Regions from separate parts of the Streptomyces achromogenes genome, predicted to be linked through region 1. Evidence: predicted binding sites of a transcription regulator. Region 1 holds the regulator's gene; the other holds the start of a gene.
What was found. Region 1 encodes HspR, which represses chaperone genes until heat shock. Its sites were predicted from a motif close to TTGAGNNNNNNNNNCTCAA; they were not measured.
Positions count from the first base shown of each region.

Region 2: lon (endopeptidase La) is a predicted target of HspR. The motif match lies at 1,055-1,073, and genes of this name have one in related genera.

Region 1 is NZ_JAUSYH010000001.1:4,724,945-4,729,184, forward strand. It holds gene grpE (nucleotide exchange factor GrpE) at 1-233, shown strand, start outside; gene dnaJ (molecular chaperone DnaJ) at 273-1,448, shown strand; gene QF032_RS21245 (heat shock protein transcriptional repressor HspR) at 1,454-1,909, shown strand; gene QF032_RS21250 (sugar ABC transporter substrate-binding protein) at 2,384-3,493, shown strand; partial or broken gene QF032_RS21255 (helix-turn-helix transcriptional regulator) at 3,980-4,240, shown strand, end outside.
Region 2 is NZ_JAUSYH010000001.1:5,849,564-5,853,803, reverse strand. It holds gene lon (endopeptidase La) at 1-1,032, opposite strand, end outside; gene QF032_RS26445 (DUF5954 family protein) at 1,378-2,397, shown strand; gene QF032_RS26440 (rhomboid-like protein) at 2,709-3,590, opposite strand; gene QF032_RS26435 (spermidine synthase) at 3,807-4,240, shown strand, end outside.

The sequences.
Region 1 (4,240 bases):
AGGGCGAGCCCTTCGACCCGACGATCCACGAAGCCCTGATGCACAGTTACGCGCCCGACGTCACCGAGACGACGTGCGTGGCGATTCTGCAGCCGGGGTATCGGATCGGCGAGCGCACCATCCGCCCCGCGCGGGTGGCCGTCGCCGAACCGCAGCCCGGCGCGCAGGCGGCGAAGGGCGACGAGGCGGAGGCGGGCGACGACAAGGAGAGCGGTGGCCCGGACGAGGGCTGAGCTTGAGCGGATGAGCGTGCGGAAGGAGGGACGTCGAGGATGAGCACCAAGGACTTCATCGAGAAGGACTTCTACAAGGTCCTCGGCGTCCCCAAGGACGCCACCGAGGCCGAGATCAAGAAGGCGTACCGGAAGCTCGCCCGCGAGTACCACCCGGACGCCAACAAGGGCAACGTCAAGGCGGAGGAGCGCTTCAAGGAGATCTCCGAGGCGAACGACGTCCTCGGCGACCCCAAGAAGCGCAAGGAGTACGACGAGGCACGCGCCCTCTTCGGCAACGGCGGCTTCCGTCCGGGCCCGGGCGCGGGCGGCTCCTTCAACTTCGACCTGGGCGACCTCTTCGGAGGCGGCGCCCAGGGCGGCGGCGCCCAGGGCGGCTTCGGCGGCGGCATCGGGGACGTGTTCGGCGGCCTGTTCAACCGCGGCGGCGCGGGCACGACCCGTACCCAGCCCCGGCGCGGCCAGGACATCGACACCGAGGTCACGCTCACCTTCACGGAGGCGATCGAGGGCGCGACCGTCCCGCTGCGGATGTCCTCGCAGTCCCCGTGCAAGGCGTGCTCGGGAACCGGCGACAAGAACGGCACACCGCGCGTGTGCCCGACCTGCGTCGGCACCGGCCAGGTGGCCCGGGGCTCGGGCGGCGGCTTCTCGCTGACCGACCCCTGCCCCGACTGCAAGGGCCGCGGCCTGATCGCCGAGCACCCCTGCCTGGACTGCAAGGGCAGCGGCCGCGCGAAGTCGTCGCGGACCATGCAGGTCCGCATCCCCGCGGGGGTGACGGACAACCAGCGCATCCGGCTGCGCGGCAAGGGCGCCCCGGGCGAGCGCGGCGGCCCGTCGGGCGACCTCTACGTCGTCGTCCACGTCGGCGCCCATCCGGTGTTCGGCCGCAAGGACGACAACCTGACGGTGACCGTGCCGGTGACGTTCACCGAGGCGGCCCTCGGCGGCGAGGTCAAGGTGCCCACGCTCGGCGGCCCGTCGCTGACCCTGAAACTCCCGCCCGGCACGCCCAACGGCCGTACCATGCGGGCGCGCGGCAAGGGCGCGGTCCGCAAGGACGGCACCCGCGGCGACCTGCTGGTCACCGTCGAGGTGAGTGTCCCGAAGGACCTGTCGGGGAAGGCTCGTGACGCACTGGAGGCGTATCGCGAGGCGACCGCGGGCGAGGATCCGCGGGCGGAGCTGTTCGAGGCCGCGAAGGGAGCTTGAGAGTGATGGACGGCCGTCGTCGTAACCCGTATGAACTGACTCAGGAGACCCCGGTCTACGTCATCTCGGTGGCGGCCCAGCTCTCCGGCCTGCACCCGCAGACACTGCGTCAGTACGACCGTCTGGGCCTGGTCTCCCCCGACCGCACCGCCGGCCGGGGCCGCCGCTACTCGGCCCGCGACATCGAACTGCTGCGCACCGTCCAGCAGTTGTCGCAGGACGAGGGCATCAACCTGGCCGGCATCAAGCGGATCATCGAGCTGGAGAACCAGGTGGCCGCGCTCCAGGCCAGGGCCGCGGAGCTGGAGGCCGCGCTGGACGGCGCGGCGGCGGCGATGCAGCAGCGGGAGGCAGCGGTGCACGCCTCCTACCGGCGGGACCTGGTGCCGTACCAGGAGGTGCAGCAGACCAGCGCGCTGGTGGTCTGGCGGCCGAAGCGGCAGCATCCGACGCCTGACTGAACGCACCGCACCGCAGCACCGCCCGGGCGCGGGCAACGGGGCGCGGAACGCGGGCGACGAGGCGCGATGCGCGGGGCGCGGGCGACAAGGCGCGATGCACGAGGCACGGATCGGGGCCCGGAGGTGTTTCCTCCGGGCCCCGGCCTCGTGCGGCGACCGCTCTCTCGGCCCGCGTCGGCTCGTTGTCTCCTCGCGTCGGCTCGTCCTCGGCACACATCGGCCCGTTGCGGGCCCGCGTCGGCCGATGGTTCCTTGAACCGCCCTTCGCCTGATTTGTCCGGTCAGACCTTTTCAGGGCCTCCGCGTCGTCTCCATGTGTCTTCACACGCTGAGCGGAGTGTGACGTTGCTCCTTCGTTAAGTGGTTCTGCTTGACGACGGCGGTCGCCGCCGCGTTGGCTTCTCAGATACCCGGGTCACCAATGCCGCACCCCGGTCCGCAACGCCCCGAACGCACATGAAGTGAGCACCCGAAATGCGTCGTATCGCCATAGCCGTCGTCGCCTCCGCGATGTCCCTCTCCCTCGCCGGGTGCGGGATGCTGGGGGCCTCGGAGAAGACCGGCGGCGCGACACCGACCCGGAGCAACGCGATCACGGTGGGCGTGCTGATGCCGGAGGAGACGAACACCCGTTACGCGGAGTTCGACTACCCGATCATCAAGAAGAAGGTCGCGGCGCTCACGGAGAACCAGGGCCGGACCGACTACGCCAACGCCGCCTCGGACGAGAAGACCCAGGACCGGCAGATGCAGAAGATGATCGACGACAAGGTCGACATCATCCTGCTGGACGCCGTCGACGCGAAGGCGATCGCGCCCATGGTGAAGAAGGCCAAGGAGGCGAACATCCCGGTCATCGCCTACGACCGCCTCGCCGAGGGCCCGATCGACGCGTACGTCTCCTTCGACAACGAGCTCGTCGGCGAGGTGCAGGGGCGCAGCCTCGTGGAGGCCATCCCGAACGCCAACGTCTCCGACAAGATCGTCATGGTGAACGGTTCGCCCGCGGACCCGAACGCCGGTCAGTTCAAGGCGGGCGCGCTCAGCGAGATCAACGGACGGGTCACGATCGCGAAGTCGTACGACACCGACAAGTGGAGCCCCGAGGTCGCCCAGTCCAACATGACCAAGGCGATCGCGGCCATCGGCAAGTCCGACATCGCCGGCGTCTACTCCGCCAACGACGCCATGGCCGGCGGCATCATCAAGGCCCTGGAGGCTGCGGGCGTCAAGGACACCGACCTGCCCCCGATCACCGGCCAGGACGCCGAACTGCCCGCCGTGCAGCGCATCATCACCGGTGAGCAGTTCATGAGCGTCTACAAGCCCTACCCGGCGATGGCCGAGGCCGCCGCGGAGGCCGCCGTCGCCAAGGTCCAGGGACGTGACCTCCAGTTCGAGGCGCTCACCCGCGACACGGTCGACAGCCCAACCGACAAGGCCATTCCGGCCAAGCTGGTCACGGTGGTCGCGCTGACGAAGAAGAACATCCAGCAGACCGTCATCGCCGACGGCATCTACAAGGCCTCCGACATCTGCACCGCCAAGTACAAGTCCGCCTGCGAGGCCCTCAACCTGATCTGAGGCATCGGCCGACGCCCGTCTCCAGCCGGCCGACGTCCGTCCCCCAGCCGGTGCGACGCCCGTCCCCCAGCCGATCGAGGCGGGCCCTCGCGAACACCCCGGAGAGCAAGACCCCGAAGAGAAGACCCCGGAGCGAAGACCACCGGCCCGGCGCCTACCGCGCCGGGCCGGTGTCCGTGTTCCCCCGTCATACCCCCGTCGTCGCCCCCCTCGGGCTGCCCGGCCGGACTCCCCCGTGGCCCGGCCGGGTCGGTTGCGTCTCCCCCGTGTGCGGAGCACCCGGGGGGAAGCGGAATCAACGATGCACCGGGACGGCCGTCCTGCACCACCGTCAGCTTGTTGCAACGCGAGGGGAGGAGGCGGGGAGAAAATCGCACAGACGGGTGGTTTTTCCAGCCTCGGGCCGGAGGAGCCGTGTTGCGGACCGGGTCCGGGCCGCGCATAGTTGCGCTCCGGAAGCGGCGTACGGCGGGGGTGGGATGCGCGATGGCCAGGCACGGGGCGCAGGAGCATCCACACGGTGCCGACCGGCTGTGCGAGGCCGGGGACCGCGTGTATTCCCGGGCCGTACGGCGCGGCCGGGTGGCGCGCACCGACTCCGAGGCGGTTCCCTGCCTCCTGGAGCTGGCCCTGCTGCATCCCGACCCCGACGACATGGACTGGCTGGTGCCGACCTCCCCGCAGGAGGTCATGACCCGTCTGCTGCGCGGAGTCTACGACGAGGTGAGCGCCAGTCAACGGCGGATG
Region 2 (4,240 bases), 1.1 Mb from region 1:
GCGGCGCTTGCGCACCGCCAGGTACTCGGTGATGCGCTCCTTCACGTCCTCCAGGCCCGCGTGCTCGGCGTCGAGGACGGACTTGGCGCCCTGGATGTCGTACCGGTCCTCGGTTCGCTCGTTCCACGGCAGTTCGAGGACGGTGTCCAGCCAGGTGCGGATCCAGGATCCCTCGGGCGACTGGTCGCTGGACCGCTCCAGCTTGTCGACCTCCTTGAGGGCGGCCTCGCGGACCTTCTCCGGAAGGTCGGCGGCCTCGACGCGGGCGCGGTAGTCGTCGGACTCCTCGCCCTCCTGCTCGCCGTTGAGCTCGCGCAGCTCCTTGCGGACGGCTTCCAGCTGGCGGCGCAGCAGGAACTCGCGCTGCTGCTTGTCGACGCCCTCCTGGACGTCCTTGGCGATCGTCTCGGCGACGTCCTGTTCGGCGAGGTGGTCGCGCAGCTGCTGGGTGGCGAGCTTCAGCCGGGCCACCGGGTCGGTGGTCTCCAGGAGCTCCACCTTCTGTTCGGTGGTGAGGAACGGCGAGTAGCCGGAGTTGTCGGCGAGCGCGGAGACGTCGTCGATGGCCTGGACCCGGTCGACGACCTGCCAGGCGGCGCGCTTGCGCAGCCAGGCGGTGGCGAGCGCCTTGTACTCCTTGACCAGTTCGGCGACGTGACCGGGCAGCGGCTCGGGGACGGTCTGGTCGGCCTTCGTCCCCTCGACCCACAGCGCCGCGCCGGGCCCGGTGGTGCCGGCGCCGATCTTCACGCGGCCGCGGCCGCGGATCAGCGCGCCCGGGTCGCCGTCGGCCAGCCGGCCGACCTGTTCGATCGTGCCGAGCACACCGGTGCTCGCGTACGTGCCGTCGATACGCGGCACCAGGAGTACCTGGGGCTTGCCCGGTGTTGAACGGGCGGCGGCCTGGGCGGCCTCCACCGCGGCGCGTACGTCGGCGTCGTTGAGGTCCAGCGGAACCACCATGCCGGGGAGCACGACCTCGTCATCGAGAGGCAGCACGGGCAGAGTGAGCGGAGCGGACGTCGATGCCATGATCTCCCCTTCGGCAGTCAAGTTGAGCTATGCCGACTCAATGCACGTGAGCCCCCGAATGTTCCCCGGAACCCGTCCCGTTCGCTGTGGGCGATCATCACTGCTCCGGCGGGGGGTGCCGGGCGCGTGGCGGGCGGGCACTGTACGAGCCCTCGGCGCGGGGCGTCGAGTCGTCGCCGGCGAGCGCGGAGTTCACGGGGACGCACGGAGGCGACGTCCGCCGGACGAGGGGGCGCACCCCGTGCCGCCGCACGACGGGCCACGCCCCCCGCGCCCCCTGCCCGTACCCCGCCCACTTCCGGCATTCGCCCCGAAGCACCCCTTCGCCCCGACCACAATGCGCGTATGACCGATGACTGGAAGCGACGTCTCGACGCCCTCCACGCGGAGCTGGTCCTCCGCGACGACCCCGTCGCCTGGGTGACCGAGGCGGACGCCGTCGAGGCCTCCAGGCGCTACCCGCACATCGCGCTGCGCGGTCCCGTCTTCGGCGTCGCCGCGCTGGACCCGGCCGCCGAGGGGCCGTGCTGGCGGCTGCTGAAGCCGGTGGTGGACGGCATGCCCCAGCAGGCCCGGGACGGGCTGAACTCGCACCTCTGGTTCCAGGCGAAGGACGGCGCCGGCGATCCGACCGTGCGGCGCGAGCTGCTGAGTGCCGTCGCCCTGCTGGAGCGGGCCCCCGCCGACGAGGTCGAGGCGCTGGGGGTGCGCTACCGGGTGGTGCGCGGCGACGAGTTCGCCCGGACCGGCGACGAGGGGCTGGAGCCGCCCCGGCCCACCGACCCGGAGGTCCCGGGCGCCTCCTGGGAGGACCCGGGCGCCGCGCCGTCGCCGGACGTGGGCTTCGCCCTCGACCCCGGCCGGGACGAGGGGCCGATGGCGGGCGCGCTGCGGCTCGGACTGCGCGACTTCACGTACACGGGCGCCCGCTTCCCCGCCGACGTCCGCGAGGACTCCGCACGGGCGGCGCTGACCCACCCGGACGTGGTCAGACTGCCGGTCGGCTTCTCGGTGGCGGAGCTCGAGGGCACGGACTGGACGCCGTTCGGCTCGCTGGCCGCGACCCCGCACGAGGCGCGCCGCGCGCTGTACGAGGGGATGGCCCGCGTCTGGGCGATGCTCTACCGCTTCGACGAGCGCAAGAAGGCCCTGTACGCGCGGGCCGCCGAGGCGTTCAGGGCGGCCGGCCGGGCCGACGAGGCGAGCGTGGAGGGCCGCCGGTTCCGCGTCTGCCGCGTCGAGCGGATGATCCGGCTGGGCCCCGACGGTCCCGAACCGCCCCGCCCGTCCGACGTGGACGAGTACGGCCCCATGAAGCTCCACCCCACCCTCTGCGAGGACGGCACGGTCCGCTTCAACGACTGAGACCCGCCCGGCCGGTCCGGTGAGCGCGGGCCCGGCCGCACTCCGTCCGACCGGCACCCGTCCGTCCGCCCCCTGCCCGGCCGGAACGTGACCGACCGGCACCACCCGTCCGGCCGGCGCCCTGTCCCACAGGCACCCGTCCGACCGGAACGTGACCGACCGCCACCTGTGCGGCCAACACCTGCGACCGGCACCTGCCCGACCGGAACTCGCCCGGCCGGAACATGTCCGGCCGGAACCTGCCCGGCCAGGCCCCGTCCGGTTGACGCCCGGTTGCGGGGCCGGCGCTCACGAGCCGGACAGGCGCGCGCTCACGCCGCGGGGAGGGGCTCCGCGGGCCGAGGGCGGGCCGGTCGGCCCCTCAGATCCCAGCGCCGGACCCACGGCCAGAGGGCGACGCCTATCGCCAGCGCGATCAGATGGCCCCAGTTGGTCAGCGGGTCGGTGTAGGCGATCAGGTCCTGCAGCAGCATCCCGCCGAACGCGACGAGCAGGAACCCGCGCAGCCACGGCCCCAGCAGTCCGGCCAGCGCGCCGACGCTCCCGGCGACGCCGAAGCTGATGCCGTAGTCGAGTCGGTGGAGCGAGCTGTCGGGCAGCCGCCCCACCAGCACGCCCAGACCCACCGGGACCTCGGTCGCGAGGGTGGCCAGCACGTGTCCGAGCAGGAAGACGACCGCGGTGCGGGCCCCACCGATCCGCCGTTCCAACGCGGTGAGGACGACCACGAAGCCGAGCGTGAAGGGCGAGGCGAAGCCGCCCGCCACCCACAGCGCGCTGGCCACCAGCACCAGCGCCGGCGTCTGCAGCAGGTGCGCCACATCGGTGCTGGAGCCCTGGTAGAGGGCGTACACGAGGGTGGGGTCGGCATGCTCGGCGACGTACGAAGTGACGGCGAGGAGGGCCGCATAGGCGAGCGTGAAGGGGACGGGGACCCGCACCCGGAACCCGGCCGCGCGCCGGGGGCGCGGGGCGGGGCCCGTCCCCGCGGGCGGCTCGGCCGGACCTTCCGCGCCGCGTTCGCCGGGCCGTCGGAGGAGCGGCGGGGCGGGCCGCGCGCCGCGCTGGCCGGGGATGCCGTCCAGCAGACCGGCGGCGTCGGGCAGTTCCACGGCGTCGGCGATCCCCGTGCCGCCGGGGATTCCCGCGGCGCCGGGCAGGGGCGGGCTCGTGGGTGAGGTCGTGCGTTCCACCTGAGGCGCTCCTTCCGTTTCACCCCCACCCTTCGCGCCCCGCCCGCCCGCTGTCTGTGATCCGCGCCACGCCCAGGCCGATTCACAGAAACCTCTGAGACTCCTCTCGGCCGATTCTCATGCGGCCGAACCCGACTCGAACGTCAGTACGTCAACTGCGCCTGCCGTACACGGATTTCCCTCGATCGGCCGCCGGCGGACTGCCAGGATGGGCTCATGCCTCTCCCGTACGACATGCCCGACGCCCCGGAAGTGCTGGACCGTCGCGAGGGCCCCTATGGCGAGGTGGTCCTGCGCCGGCACGGGAAGCTGCTCCAGATCATCGCCAACGGCTGCTTCCTGATGGACACCTCGGACGGCCGCTCGGAGCGCCTGCTGGTCGAGGCGGCGCGTGCGGCGCTCGACGGCCGTGCGGCCCCGCGTCTGCTGATCGGCGGCCTGGGCGTGGGCTTCTCTCTGAGCCACGCGGCCGCCGACCCGCGCTGGGGCGGGATCACCGTCGTGGAGCGCGAGCGGGCCGTGATCGACTGGCACCTCGACGGCCCGCTGGCCGCCTTTTCCGGGCCGGCGCTCGCCGACCCCAGATCGACGATCGTGGCAGCGGATCTCCTCGACTACGTCCATGAGACTCGCGACACATTCGACGCGGT